3 regions of the Priestia sp. FSL P4-0332 genome follow, and region 1 is predicted to be linked to each of the others. Evidence: riboswitches for the same ligand, from Rfam matches in the RefSeq annotation. Region 1 holds a riboswitch; each other region holds the start of a gene.
What was found. A riboswitch is a leader RNA that binds a small molecule or an ion and turns the genes downstream of it on or off. The one in region 1 is predicted to bind S-adenosylmethionine.

Region 2: linked by a shared signal. The riboswitch ahead of MKY06_RS07125 (trans-sulfuration enzyme family protein) and the one ahead of MKY06_RS20260 (hypothetical protein) in region 1 are both predicted to bind S-adenosylmethionine.
Region 3: linked by a shared signal. The riboswitch ahead of metK (methionine adenosyltransferase) and the one ahead of MKY06_RS20260 (hypothetical protein) in region 1 are both predicted to bind S-adenosylmethionine.

The regions. Positions count from the first base shown of each region.
Region 1 is NZ_JBBOUA010000001.1:3,848,177-3,853,277, reverse strand. Features, by position in the region: gene MKY06_RS20285 (DUF6044 family protein) at 1-86, shown strand, start outside; gene MKY06_RS20280 (glycosyltransferase family 2 protein) at 99-1,088, shown strand; gene MKY06_RS20275 (hypothetical protein) at 1,199-1,639, shown strand; gene MKY06_RS20270 (GNAT family N-acetyltransferase) at 1,723-2,169, shown strand; gene MKY06_RS20265 (hypothetical protein) at 2,182-2,478, opposite strand; SAM riboswitch class I at 2,600-2,701, shown strand; gene MKY06_RS20260 (hypothetical protein) at 2,771-3,109, shown strand; gene MKY06_RS20255 (DUF1540 domain-containing protein) at 3,210-3,368, shown strand; gene alaP (alanine permease AlaP) at 3,686-5,089, shown strand.
Region 2 is NZ_JBBOUA010000001.1:1,396,964-1,402,064, reverse strand. Features, by position in the region: gene MKY06_RS07130 (trans-sulfuration enzyme family protein) at 1-930, opposite strand, end outside; gene MKY06_RS07125 (trans-sulfuration enzyme family protein) at 914-2,059, opposite strand; SAM riboswitch class I at 2,131-2,248, opposite strand; gene MKY06_RS07120 (hypothetical protein) at 2,416-3,078, opposite strand; gene MKY06_RS07115 (spore coat protein) at 3,143-4,315, opposite strand; gene MKY06_RS07110 (CotH kinase family protein) at 4,446-5,101, opposite strand, start outside.
Region 3 is NZ_JBBOUA010000001.1:4,727,893-4,732,993, forward strand. Features, by position in the region: gene MKY06_RS24740 (glycosyltransferase family 4 protein) at 1-139, shown strand, start outside; gene metK (methionine adenosyltransferase) at 171-1,373, opposite strand; SAM riboswitch class I at 1,506-1,623, opposite strand; gene pckA (phosphoenolpyruvate carboxykinase (ATP)) at 1,998-3,587, shown strand; gene MKY06_RS24755 (DUF2584 domain-containing protein) at 3,622-3,864, opposite strand; gene MKY06_RS24760 (alpha/beta hydrolase family protein) at 3,919-4,701, opposite strand; gene MKY06_RS24765 (ABC transporter substrate-binding protein) at 4,874-5,101, shown strand, end outside.

The sequences.
Region 1 (5,101 bases):
ATGCTGAAAGTGACGGTTTGCACTTTTTAAAAGCATTTAACGATAAACAGTCCGCTTGGAAAGTGTATGTATATGAAGCAAAGTAAGGGGGCAATAACATGAACAGACCTATTTTAACGATTGTTGTTCCATGTTACAACGAAGAAGAAGTATTCACAGAGACATCTTTTCAATTAACTACTGTAATAAAAGAACTGATAAATGAACGTCTTGTATCGAGTGAAAGCACCATTTTATTTGTCGACGATGGAAGCAAAGACAGCACGTGGTCGCTTATTGAAAAAGAAAGCTGCAGCAATTTATTTGTAAAAGGGTTAAAGCTAGCGCGAAATGTAGGACATCAAAATGCTTTGCTCGCAGGACTAGAAGCAGCCCATAAGCAATCTGATTGCGTCATTTCCATTGACGCAGATTTGCAAGATGATATTAGCGTCATTCGTACCTTTGTGGAGAAATATTGGCTCGGGTATGAAGTCGTATATGGTGTTCGAGACAGCAGAGAAACCGATACATTTTTTAAACGAACCACGGCAGTAGGGTTTTACCATTTTATGAATAAGCTAGGAATTCAGCTCGTTCAAAATCACGCTGATTTTCGTCTCATGAGCAAACGTGCTCTTGGCGAACTCATGAAATATAAAGAAGGAAACGTCTTTTTACGAGGCCTTGTACCATTAGTAGGATTTCGCTCCACGGAAGTCACATATGACCGAAAAGAACGGACGGCGGGCGAATCAAAATATCCGTTAAAGAAAATGCTTGCTTTTGCATTCGATGGGATTACATCTTTTAGCGTAGCGCCGATACGCTTATTGACGCTGCTTGGAGGAGCTTCTTTTCTCTTTAGTATTGCGTTTGGTATTTATGCGCTGATTCAAAAATATTTAGATCATACGCAAATCGGCTGGACGTCTCTTATTTTATCCATTTGGCTTGTAGGCGGCCTGCAGCTAATGGGAATGGGTCTTGTCGGAGAATACATTGGCAAGATTTTTAACGAAGTGAAACAGCGTCCTAAATATGCGATTGAAAGAGATTTATATACAAAACACTCATTAGACAAACAAAAAGATTTGCTTATGCATTAATTTAAGAAGCTTCTCCTAAATGGAGAGGTTTTTTTTTGTTAAAGCGTTTATCATAATTTTTAAGTGAACAGGAAATGCTACTACTAAAATTTCTAAGGAGATCAAAATCTATGAAAAGACTATTTTATACAGTCAGCACTTTTTGTTTTGTCTGGCTTGCTTTTGCAGCCATTCATGTCAGCGCTCTTTCGATTGAGAAGCTTCCAATGAAGAAATCATCTGAACAATGGTCGGTTGAACTGACAAAAGCGAGCATGACGGGAGATAATCAGCTAAAGTGGAAAAATAACGTCTATCATACATATGGATTAACCGTTGAAAACATTGGAAAAGACGTAGAGCGCGTGCAGGTCCAAGCTTTTCGGCACGAAGGAAAAAATAAGGCGAAATACAGCTTGTTTTCTCCTATTGAAAGGTCTAACTTAAGCAAAAGCGGTCAGCGTTTTCGCTATGCGAATTTTGCTGTTCCTGGAAAAGCGGCAAGCTTAGACATCATGATCAACTGGACGGACGAACAAGGTAATCATCAAGAGCATTTTGAATTTAAATAAAAGTCTTCGCCTAGGCGAAGACTTTTATTTTGCAGGAATTTATCCTCGCATGTAGAAAACGAACACGAAAGGAGAGATCGATAATGATTGCAAAAGCTACTGAAGAAGAATTACAGGAAATTCGGACGAAATCTGCTGATGCGCTGTTTGAAGGAACAATGAAGCAGTTTCATCCGTCAGCTGAACGCGTAAATGAACTAGTTGGTAGTGCCTTTGAAAAAGGCTGTTATTATTTAGTTTCAAGACAAGAAAATAAACTCGCAGGCTGGGTTCTTATCGGCCCATCTACCGACTTCTTTTCAAAAGAAGAAATTGGCTTTATCTACGAATTATATGTTGTACCGGAATACCGCGGGCAAGGTTTAGCCAAGCCGTTAATACAAAAAGCAATTGATGAATTGTCTATCAAAGGATACCCTGAAATCAGACTCAGCGTTCATGCTGGGAATTTTGCACAGCATGTGTATCGTGACCTTGGATTTGTAGATAAACAAATATCAATGACCTTACAGATGGTAAAACGTCCGTAACGTTGGTGAATATCAGCGAGTCCATAAAACATAAGATGTTATACACGCGATGAGGTTTGGCAGTGAAAGTAAAAGTAAATAAGTAGCCCAAACGGCTCCTTTATCTAGTACTTCAACGGCTCCTCCACCTGTATTATCTGAGGAAGGGGGATCTTCAAGCGCGTTCATAACTAAAGCTGCCGCAGCTAAAATAATTCCTCCGATGCTTCCCGTTGTTTTGACAATTGCAATATGGAAAGTAGATGAAAAAGCAATAGTAAGAAGCAGCAGCAAGCTTCCCAAAAAAGCAGATAACATATATCGTTTCATGTGCTCACCATCCTTTATGAAATCATACCATATTTTACTTCTTTTTTCTTTTTATTGAAAAGCTATTGACGTAACCTATAAAACATATTAGAATAGCCAGAAATAATTTAAAAACGAAATATTCTTATCTAGAGAGGTGGAGGGACTGGCCCTTTGAAGCCTCAGCAACCACAATTATTGAATGGTGCTAATTCCAGCATAGCCTAGCTCTGACAGATAAGAAGAGGAATCTTTTTCTATGATGAAATCCTCTTCTTAGGAAGAAACATTTCGTATAGAAAAGGTGAGGACATTGAACAGTAGACAAACAGCGTTAAGCACTGATGATTATTTAGATCTATACTTATTAGCCAAAGAAATAAAAGACGAAACGTGGCAGCAGGAAACTTTAGCTGCGCTAAAAACGCAGCAAAATCGTTCATTTGAAGAAAAACAATCCGCCCTAGTTCAAGAGATATGGGAAGATTTTAAACAGTTAAATGAAGATATTTCTTTTACGTATCGCTTGATTCAAAAAGAGCCAACTAACGAACAATTTCAGACTAAATTAAGGCACTTGAGAGAACGGCGGATCACGCTGAGCCGTGAGTTATATTTAGCTAAAAAACAGTATGTTGAACACACGCAATAAAAAGATCCGCTTGATAAACAAGCGGTTTTTTTGCGTGAAAATGTTAGAATCGTTATATTTCGGGTAGTAAATAGATAAGACAAGCAAAGGAGGGATAACAGTGGCCCAAGGTGTATTATGTGAAGTGAATGAGTGCATGTATTGGAAATCCGGAAATAAATGCAGTGCAGAGTCCATTTACGTTGTGAGTCCTGAAAGTAGTCACCATGTTTCTGAAACGGAAGAACCTGGCTGTAAAACTTTTGAACCCGCGAGATAAATGCTAGTTTTTATAAAAAAGCATAAAATGAACGATGCGCTGACGGAGTTGAGTCGGCGTTTTTCTATTTTTTTAAAATACTATTGCTTAAGTGCAATAATAAATACATATTAAAATAGCAGGGCCTATGTCTAATTGTGCGTTTAAACAAAATGATAAGATAATTTTTTTGTTTTTCGACAAAAGAAAAGTGAGAGAAAGGTGATAGAATACAAATATACAGCCTAGCTGTCTTTTAGCACAAACTTATATGAAAGCGCTAACAAAAAAGGCTGTGTTCATCTCGTTTTGACAGATTGGAAAAAGGGGAGACGTTTATGCAGGGGAAAACTCAGGGGAAAGAATTGAAACGCGGGTTAGAAGAAAGACATGTGACGCTGATGTCCTTAGGAGCAGCCATAGGGGTAGGACTGTTTCTTGGATCTGCATCTGCTATTAAATTAGCAGGACCGGGAATATTATTGGCGTACGGATTTAGCGGAATGATTATGTTTTTTATTATGAGAGCACTTGGAGAAATGGCGATTCAAAAACCTGTTGCAGGTTCATTCAGTAAGTACGCACGCGACTACTTAGGGCCGCTTGCCGGTTATTTAACAGGTTGGAACTACTGGTTTTTATGGGTTGTAACATGTATGGCTGAAATTACAGCCGTTGGTATTTATATGGGGTATTGGTATCCGGATGTACCAAACTGGATTTGGGCGTTATCGGCGCTTGTTATCATGACAACGGTTAACTTCTTAGCTGTTAAGGCATATGGTGAACTGGAATTTTGGTTTGCACTTATTAAAATTTTAGCGATTGTATTAATGATTGCCGTTGGATTATTAATGATTGTGTTTGGAATCGGCAACGGCGGCGTTGCGACTGGTATCAAAAACTTGTGGGACAACGGCGGACTGTTCCCGAACGGATTTAAAGGCATTTTGCTGTCGCTGCAAATGGTCATGTTTGCATATTTAGGAATTGAAATGATCGGCGTTACCGCGGGAGAAGTGAAAAATCCGGAAAAATCTCTAGCAAGAGCGATTGATTCTGTCTTTTGGCGTATTCTTATTTTCTACGTTGGTGCATTATTTGTCATTATGTCGATTTATCCGTGGCAAGAAATCGGTTCACAGGGAAGCCCTTTTGTATTAACATTTGAAAAAATCGGCATTCCAGCGGCGGCTGGTATTATTAACTTTGTCGTGCTAACAGCAGCTCTTTCTTCTTGTAACAGCGGTATTTTTAGTACAGGCCGTATGCTGTTTAACTTAGCAGAGCACGGAGAAGCACCAAAAGGATACGGCCAGCTTACAAAAGGCGGCGTACCGGGAAAAGCTGTTTTAGCATCAGCGGGTGCTTTATTAGTGGGAGTAGCGTTAAACTACATTGTGCCTGCCAAAGTATTTACGTGGGTAACAAGCATTGCAACATTCGGTGCGATTTGGACATGGGGAATTATTTTGCTTTCTCAAATTAAGTATCGCAAAACGTTAAAAACAGGTGAAGAGGCAAAGCTGAAATATAAAATGCCTTTATTTCCGTTAACATCTTATGTGTCACTTGCGTTCCTAGCGCTGGTGGTGGTTCTCATGGCATATAATCCAGATACTAGAATTGCAGTTGTCATCGGACCATTATGGTTTATCGGTCTTATTATCGCGTACTATGCAAAAGGATTCCACAAACGAAGTCAAGGTTCAGCTGCAGCTGAGCAAAAGCTAGTGAAATAAAAGAAAAGACCT
Region 2 (5,101 bases), 2.5 Mb from region 1:
ATCCTGTACTTGGAAAGAAATCATAGCTCCGTATCCATTTGCTTGTTCTGAAATCAGCTTGTGGTCTGGATGACTTTCTAAGCCTGGATAGTATACACAGCTTACTAGAGATTGTTCTTCAAGCCACTTTGCAAACTGCAGCGCTGTTTTTAACTGCTGATCTAAACGAACTTTTAATGTCTTAATTCCTCGAAGCAGTAAAAAACAATCCTGTGGTCCTAAGATAGCACCAAAAGCATTTTGTACAAACTTTACTTCTTCTGCTAGCTTTTCATCGCTTACCACAACTAGACCGCCAATGACGTCACTGTGACCGCTGATATATTTTGTAGCACTATGAATCACAATATTTACACCAAGGTCAATCGGCTGCTGTAGATAAGGTGTTAAAAACGTGTTATCTACAATTGTAAGGAGATTGCGCTCCTTCGCCAAACTTGCTACTGCTTTAATATCCGTTACCTGTAAAAATGGATTTGAAGGGCTTTCGATATAAATAGCTCTCGTATCTTTTGTGATTGCTTCTTCTACTTTCTCAACCTTCGTTGTATCAACAAAAGTTGTTTTGATACCAAACTTTGAAAATAACCGTGTTAATACACGATATGTCCCGCCGTACGTATCGTGTGAAACTAAAATTTCATCCCCTGATTCAAAAATAGATAACACCGATGAGATAGCAGCCATACCTGATGAAAAAGCAAAACCAGCGTATCCATTTTCTAGCTGAGCAATGGTGTTTTCTAAAGCCTCACGAGTTGGATTTCCTGAACGAGAATAGTCATAGCGGCCGTTGTTCGTCTCATCTTCTTGGTTAAATGTAGATACCTGATAAATAGGTACGTTAACCGCTCCAAAATGACCGTCAATTCCTGTATTTGCATGAATTAAGTTCGTACCGAATCTATGTTTATTATTGTTGGTATGCATCAAATGCCTCCTTCAAATCTTTAATTAAATCATCTGCGTGCTCAATTCCAACTGATAATCGCAGTAAACAGTTTGTTACTCCAACACGATTTCGAATTTCCTCGGGAATATCAGCGTGTGTTTGACGAGCTGGGAATGTCATTAAACTTTCCACGCCTCCTAAGCTTTCTGCAAATGTAATAACTTTAACATTTTCCAAAAGCGTGGACACGATGTCAGGGTGTGAGACAGCAAAAGAAATCATGCCTCCAAATCCAGTCGCTTGTTTCTTCATGATTTCATAGCCTGGATGTGTTTCAAGACCAGGGTAATACACTTTTTCTACGAGATCATGAGCAGTAAGCCAATTTGCAATTTTCAGTGCGTTTTCGTTATGCTTTTCCATACGAAGCGCTAGCGTCTTAACACCGCGCAACAACAACCAGCTATCTTGTGGACCTAAGATTGCCCCAGCTGCATTTTGATAAAAACGAATTTTCTCTCCTAAGCTACTACATCGAGCGACTACAAGACCAGCAACTACATCATTATGCCCCCCAATGTATTTGCTCGCACTATGTATCACAATATCTGCTCCAAGCTCTAAAGGACGCTGATAGTAAGGGGACATGAATGTATTGTCAACGATAGTAAGCAAATCATGCTGTTTAGCTAACGCAATTGCTTCGGGCAAATCAGTCACGTGCATCATTGGATTTGTAGGTGTTTCAATAAATAAAGCTTTCGTGTTGGGACGAAGCGCATCTTTTACTTGCTCGAGATGGGCTGTGTTGACGTACGAAACAGTAATTCCTTGCTCTGAAAAGATTTCATTTAGTACTCGGTACGTTCCTCCGTATAAATCTTCTGATACAATTAAATGATCTCCGTTTTTAAATAGTGCTAAAACTGCCATTACGCCCGCCATTCCTGAAGCAAATGCTACTCCTACTTCTCCTTTTTCTAAAGCAGCAATTGCTTCTTCCAATGCTGTACGAGTAGGATTTGCCGTACGTGCATAGTCAAATCCTGTACTTTGCCCTAAAGCAGGATGAGCAAATGTTGATGCTTGATAAATGGGTGTTGTAATAGAACCTGTTGAAGGGTCGCGACCTACTCCTGAACGAACTAATAAAGTTTCAATTTTCATCTATTTCTCTCCTTAACTCAAAATAAAAAACACTCTTCACAGATGGAAGAGTGTTCGTTTATACACGATTTCTCTCATCTGTTAGAACAATACTGATGTTCCACAGGAATTAGCACCGTTCAAATGAATGTTTCATTTGATGGTTGCCGGGCATCGCAGGGCCAGTCCCTCCGCCACTCTTGATAAGAGTTCTATATAATTGTTGGTGGTTAACGTTTGTTGTTAATAACTTTAATAAAGATTTTCTTTATTGTCAACATAATTTTCTAAAAAATTCAAATCATCTCATTTGTTTATTCAATATACTTGTCCTGATAAGCACATAAAAAAAAGAGACGACAGCCAGGTCTCTTTTTCTAAGGCAAGTGCACAGATTTTACGTGAGCTAACTTCCAATACATACTTTCTCCATTTGCCGTAATTAGTTCAACAATATTATTAGAAACTTCTTTAAGTACGCCAATTTTTTCTGATTGATCCCCTAAATCTAATACGACCAGTTGATTTTCATATTTTTTAAGCTGCTCTTCAAAGTTTCTGACAAAAGGTGCAGAGGCGGGCCTTACCGGGAGCTCTTTGTCACTTAAAGAATAAGGGGTTAACTCATTACTGTAAGGGGTAAGCCATTTCAAATGATGTAGAGAAACAAAGACATTTTTATACACTGGAGAATAAAACACAAGATAATCATTCAGCACGCTTGTGATATAGCCATGCAATGATTTCCCTCCCGTTACATAAATTTCAATAAATTTCCCTTTTGCCTGCTGTAAAATATTACGATAAGAAATTCGCTGACTTTCTTCTATCAAGTTCTCTTCTATTTCACGTAAAACCGTATAGTCTTCTTCTGATACTTCTCGCAAACGATGCATGTGTAAAAGAGGAATATACAAATAATCATGTCCATTATACAAAATCATGACATCTAACCCTAAGTCAACAAGTCTGCCAATAAACTTAGTTTTCCCTGAAATATCTACTTCTACAATTTTATTAATATAACGATTTATACTCATTCTCCTCCCTCTTTCCTATATGACAGAAAAGGTGCTTTATAAGCACCTTTTTTGTTCTTATTCATTATGCTTTCCAACGATAATTTTTTGTTTGGATGACTTGCTCTCTTGACGCTGACGAGTGTGAATCTGAGCGGCGGCTTTTTCCTGACGAGTGTGAACCTGTGCGGCGGCTTCTTCCTGACGAGTGTGAACCTGTGCGGCGGCTTCTTCCTGTACGACCTTCTGGAACGCCTTCCGTTGATCCTCCGTCTTCAGTATTTGTATTTTCCTCTTTCTGCTCATCATCTTGATTATTATTTTGTTTAAAAGATCCTTTTGCTCCTACACAAATGGTTTTAACATGTCTTGGCTGTAAGCGTAATACTTGATTGTCCTGAACAAGGGTAAAAGTACCATTCCGACTTTGCACCAATACACCTTCTACAGCTTCTGGACCGCCGCCGTTGATCGATACCCATTTGTGTGATAGATGAGTAAATAAATTATTAAAGTTTTTTGATTTCATATAAGTTGGTTCCTGATTTGTAGCAAATTGATTATTCATTTGAATGTTATTATTGTTATTATTATTGTTATTATTGTTATTATTGTTTTGATATTCACTTATACTTTTTACATGTTCAACATTGATATAGACGATACCATCATCTTCCGACAGTAATACAAGGTAAGCAGACTCTGACGAACCTAATACGTCAAGGAGCTGGCCTGCTTTTTTCTCAGGACCCCCTTGATTTATTTGAACATATTTACTTTTCAGTAATGATAAAGTACTAGCAAATGTCTTGCCTCTATACAACTCTAAAGTACCGTCATTATCAAACCCGGTAAACGTCTGTGCTGAATTTGACATAGCATCTTCCGTAATACTCTTAACATGGGATAAATGATAATATACAACAGTATATTCTTGTTGATTATTTTGATTATTTTGGTTGTTTTGGTTGCTTTGGTTGTTTTGGTTGCTATTTCCCTCATTATTATTTTCATCATTGTTATTATTGTTATCGTTTTCTACTGCTAATATTAAATAATCAGACTGAACATCAAGTAAATAACCTGTTTTTGATTCAGGACCTCCTCGATAAACAGTCACCATTCTTCCTTTTAAAGGTTTAAACTGCGAAGAATAGCCTTTATCAGTTCGATTTGCATTTTTGCTGTGGCTGCGTTTTCGGTTTGGATTTGAATCTTGACCTTGATTTTGCCCATAATAATAATAATAGTTTTCCATTCTTTTTCCTCCTTGTTAGTCATCCATATTGGTCATTCATACTGTATATATACGTATCATGTACAGCTATTGATTTCGTACATTTGCCTATTATTAACAAATTCCACTTCTGCCTATCATTCTATGGTATCTAAAAAGTAAGAAGATTATTTTTAATATATGCTGTTCGGTCTTTTATAAAGGATAAAATAAATGCCGGCTCCTCATAAAATTGTTCTATATTGTTTTTTACATAAGGATCTTTCAAAATATAAGGCTTAAGCTCTTCGTGCATTTGATAGACGATGGGTTTCATATATTCCACTGTAAATTGATTATTCAGAACATTGTTCATCTTTTTAATATAACGTTTTTTAATGCTATCTACTGCCAATAAGCGAGCGGTAAGCGTGTTAAATCCTTGTGCACGGACGTAATCCCCTTCCATTACTTTTCCATTTACATCTCTTCCCCAAGTCGCATCATAATCCCATGGAATCAGTTCAAAGCGTCCACTTTCATGGTTTCGATAGAGGGCATAATTATGAACAAAACCGTCGTAATTCTGCATACAAATAATACCAACTAACCAAGATAAGTAGCGGTCGACGTGCAGATACTTCTCAATATTCTGTTCGAATTCTGTATTTGTCCACGTATTAAGATTAAATATAAACTGCTCTAATTTTTCCTCATCTCCTTGTTTCACTGCTTTATCTTCATACCCTGATAGCAGAGTTGTTTTCGGCTTTTTATCTAAGTCGCTCATTAAAGAAAAATTAGCATCTCCGTCTACTGCATAAAATA
Region 3 (5,101 bases), 880 kb from region 1:
TTTGCATCAGCGTCTTCACTTTGGCCATGCAGCGAGACAATACGCTCTTACTCAATCATGGGACGCCATTTTTCAGCATTTGCTTTCAGAATATGAAAGTGTCGTAGAAAAATCTGCTGCAGGTATTCAATGGGCATAAAAAAATCTCCGTTTTCACGGAGATTTTTTTATTATTTAGCTAAAGCTTGAGTTTTTAATGCTTCCGCTTTGTCTGTGAACTCCCAAGGAAGCTCCACATCCGTACGACCAAAGTGGCCGTAAGCTGCTGTTTGCTTATAAATTGGGCGACGTAAATCAAGCATTTTAATGATGCCTGCTGGACGTAGGTCAAAGTTTTTGCGTACTACGTCTACTAGTACTTCTTCAGAAACTTTTCCTGTACCGAATGTATCAATTGAAATAGATACTGGTTGTGCAACACCAATTGCATATGCTAGTTGTACTTCACATTTATCAGCAAGATCAGCTGCTACAATGTTTTTCGCAACATAACGAGCTGCATAAGCTGCTGAACGGTCTACTTTTGTTGCGTCCTTACCAGAGAATGCACCGCCGCCGTGACGAGCATATCCGCCGTAAGTATCAACGATAATTTTACGACCAGTTAAACCAGCATCTCCTTGAGGACCGCCGATTACGAAACGTCCTGTTGGGTTAATGAAATACTTTGTATTTTCATCAATTAACTCGTTTGGAACAACTGGATTAATAACATATTCTTTTAAGTTACGTTGAATTTGCTCTAACGTTACTTCTGGGTGATGCTGGGTTGAAATAACAATTGTATCGATGCGAACAGGTTTGTTGTTTTCATCATATTCAACTGTTACTTGTGTTTTACCATCCGGGCGAAGGTAAGGAAGAATTTCTTCTTTACGTACTTCTGTTAGACGGCGAGCAAGTTTATGAGCTAATGAAATTGGAAGAGGCATTAATTCTTTTGTTTCGTTACATGCATAACCAAACATTAACCCTTGGTCTCCAGCTCCGATTGCTTCGATTTCTTCATCTGACATTTGACCTTCACGTGCTTCTAACGCTTGGTCTACACCAGCAGCGATATCAGCTGACTGCTCGTCGATAGATGTTAATACTGCACAAGTTTCAGCATCAAATCCGTATTTTGCACGAGTATAGCCAATTCCTTTAATTGTTTCACGAACTGTTTTAGGAATATCCACGTAAGTAGAAGTTGTAATTTCACCACTTACTAAAACTAAACCAGTTGTTACGCTTGTTTCACAAGCAACACGAGCATTTGGATCCTTTGCTAGGATAGCATCAAGAATTGAGTCAGAAATTTGGTCACAAATTTTATCGGGATGTCCCTCTGTAACAGATTCTGACGTGAACAGACGACGTTGTGTTGACATCAGTTTTCCTCCTTATAAATACGATACATTGTGATACGGTACTCATTCCCTTATTTTCACTACACGTTAAAAAATATAAAAAAACCTTTCCTTGTATCGAGGAAAGGTATCAAATTCTACATAAGCCTTTCACTCTTATCGATCAAGGTTGTGCCCTTGCATCAGGTTAGCACCTTATCGTCTACACAAAAAAATGACGATGGTTGCTGGGTTTCATAGGGCCTGTCCCTCCACCAGCTCGGGATAAGAGAGTATCCGTTCAAGGACATATAATACATGAAAAAGCGCTTCACTGTCAACAACATTCAAATGGAAATCATCTCTTTATGTTTGAATCTGTTTTAATGTAACATACTCAAATTCCGAAATAGTACATCTTATTAAGAATCATCACTAAGTTTAGTTAATAAGACAGATCAAAATGAGGCTTTCACTTAAAATAGCTTCACTTTTTTTGCTCCTATCACATATACATGTGTCTAAAATAGGTATAACGTACATTTTTTTATAATAAACAAACATTTTTAGTTAAATAGTATAGAATAATTAAATAAATGTGTTATACTAATTATAAATTTCAAACATTAATGAATAAATAATAGCTAAAAAAGGAAGGTAGTGCACATGAGTACTGTTGATATGTCTATCGAATTAAATGGTTTGCTTCAATTAAAAACAACAAAACACCAATTATCTGTTCCACAACTTGTTGAAAAAATTCTAGCTCGACGCGAAGGAACGCTGACTTCTACAGGTGCTGTGTCAGTCGAAACCGGAAAATATACAGGTCGCTCTCCTTTAGATAAATTTATTGTAAGCGATGCTGTGTCTTCAAAAACGGTTGAATGGGGACCTGTCAATCAGCCAATTTCTGCTCAGCGATTCGATGCGCTATACAAAAAAGTCTTAACCCACTTAAAGAAGCAGGATGAACTTTTTGTTTTTAATGGATATGCTGGAGCTGATAAAAAGTATCAGTTACCAATTCAAGTAGTTAATGAATTTGCATGGCATAACCTATTCGCTCAGCAGTTATTCATTCGCCCTTCAGCCGAACAAAAAACAAATGATGATGTGAAGCCGTTTACAATTGTAGCAGCTCCAACGTTCAAAGCTGATCCTGAAACAGACGGGACGAATTCTGAAACCTTCATTATTCTTTCGTTAGAGCGACGCATCGTGCTAATTGGAGGAACTGAATACGCTGGTGAAATGAAAAAATCTATTTTCTCAGTGATGAACTTCTTGCTTCCTCAAAACAATATTCTATCCATGCACTGTTCTGCTAACGTAGGAGAAGAAGGTGACGTTGCATTATTCTTTGGTTTATCTGGAACGGGTAAAACAACGCTTTCTGCTGATGCAAACCGTCGTTTAATCGGAGATGACGAGCACGGTTGGTCAAGCTCTGGTGTATTTAATATTGAAGGAGGATGCTACGCGAAGTGCATTCAGCTTTCCGAAGAAAAAGAACCGCAAATTTTCAATGCAATTCGCTTCGGCGCCGTACTGGAAAATGTAGTGTTAAATCAAAATACGAAAGTAGCAGATTACAATGATAATAGTTTAACAGAGAATACTCGTGCCGCTTATTCAATTGACTCTATTGATAATACGGTATTGCCAAGCGTTGCTGGGCACCCTACAGCTATTGTCTTTTTAACTGCTGATGCCTTCGGCGTCTTGCCTCCAATCAGCAAGCTTACAAAAGAACAAGCGATGTACCATTTTCTGAGCGGATACACTAGTAAGTTAGCTGGAACAGAGCGCGGCGTAACATCGCCACAGGCTACTTTCTCTACATGCTTTGGTGAGCCTTTCTTACCCCTTGCTCCAACAACTTATGCAGAAATGCTAGGAAAGAAAATCGATGAACATAATGTAAATGTATACCTTGTAAATACTGGATGGACCGGCGGTGAATACGGCGTGGGCGAACGAATGAAGTTAAGTTACACTCGAGCTATGGTTCAAGCAGCCCTTGAAGGAGAACTAGCTAATACCGAAACAGTAACAGATGCTATTTTTGGTTTATCGATTCCAACTCATGTTCCGGGAGTTCCTGATGAAGTGCTTCAGCCTTCTAAAGCATGGAACGATGCGACAGCTTATAACCAAAAGGCAACTGAGCTTGCTGCTAAATTCAAAGCTAATTTCAAGCGTTTTAATGATGTAGCATCTGACATTTCAACATTAGGCGGACCTAGAGTCTAATAAAAAACCGATCGTCTATAAGACGATCGGTTTTTTAGTTAGTCGAATGTAATTTTGTCAGTTCATATGTGACAATGGTTTTTTCCTGCTCCATTTCTACCTTACGCACAACAGCAGTTCCAATACATTCTCCATTTTTCGTTTTGTGAATGTTTAATGGAATATCTAACGGATACAAGCGATATCCTTTTTTCTCAATTTGAAAAATGTTATCCGTTACACGCTTTTCGTTGCCTTTTGTCACAATCATTGTATTTAATTCTAGCGGCATCCCCATTTTTTCTCACTCCTCACTGTTATTCTACTTGTTTTCTCTATCGTAGCATATCTTTTATTGCGCTTTCATCCACTTCGTTAACTTCTTCACCGTTTCTCGGTTTTCTTTTGGTGGAAAAGCATGTGGAAAGTTTTCGAAGTACCAGCTGGTAACTTTTTTATTGGACTTCTTTAGTTTAGATTCGAGCTGATAGGAATGATCAATCGACACGTTTTTATCTTCTAAACCATGAATAAGCAAGACCGGCGGCTCGACGAGATGAGCACGATGCAAAGGTGTCCTCCATTCGTATCTTTCAGGATATTTAGAAGGCGTTCCTCCAATCACCCGCTTCATCATTCTTCTTAAATCTTCTCTTTCTTCATATGTCAGCACCATATCCGTGACGCCTCCCCATAACACAAGAGAACGGCTGTCGTTTTTTTCAATGGCTGTGAGTAAAGCCATCACTCCCCCTCTTGAAAACCCAAAAATATGAATGCGGTCATGGTAGACGTTAGGGAGCTGTTTCAGTAAATCGTAAGCAGCAAAAGCATCGTAACGATCATCTCCCGCAAAATCTTCGTTTCCTTCGCCTCCTTGATTTCCCCTATAGAACGGAGCCATCACAATAAAACCTTGAGAAGCAAATTGAATGAGTCGAGCAGGACGAACCGTTCCTACGTTCTTAATACCTCCCCTTAAGTATAAAAAGCCGTCATACATTCCTTTTTCTTTTGGCTCTGCGAGCATTCCTTTAATCTTAAGCCCTTGACATGCATATGTAATCACCCACAGCGCCACGCGAGGGTTTGATGATGGGAAACGCTGTTTATGAAGAATTGTTCCATCTTTCATTTTTTTCCTCCATTCTTTATATAACTAGCCTGCTTTCTCCCGCTAAGGTGTACTTTCAATTGTTGACTACTACTTCGTTGATTTTACACATAGTTATATAGGCACTCACCTTCTTCCACTTCTTTACATACATTATCATAAAATATTTTATTATTTTAAGGAGGTTTGCTTTATGAAACCAATCAAATGGCTTTTTTCTTTGCTTGCTATTATGATTTTACTCATTCCACTAATTAGCTGCAGCAAAACAACATCTGTACAAACGGTTCGTGTTGGCGAAGTAACTCGCTCTATCTTTTATGCTCCCCAGTACGTCGCTATTTCAAAAGGCTTTTTTGAAGAAGAAGGACTAAAGGTAGATTTAAAAACAACGTGGGGCGGAGATAAGACAATGACTTCA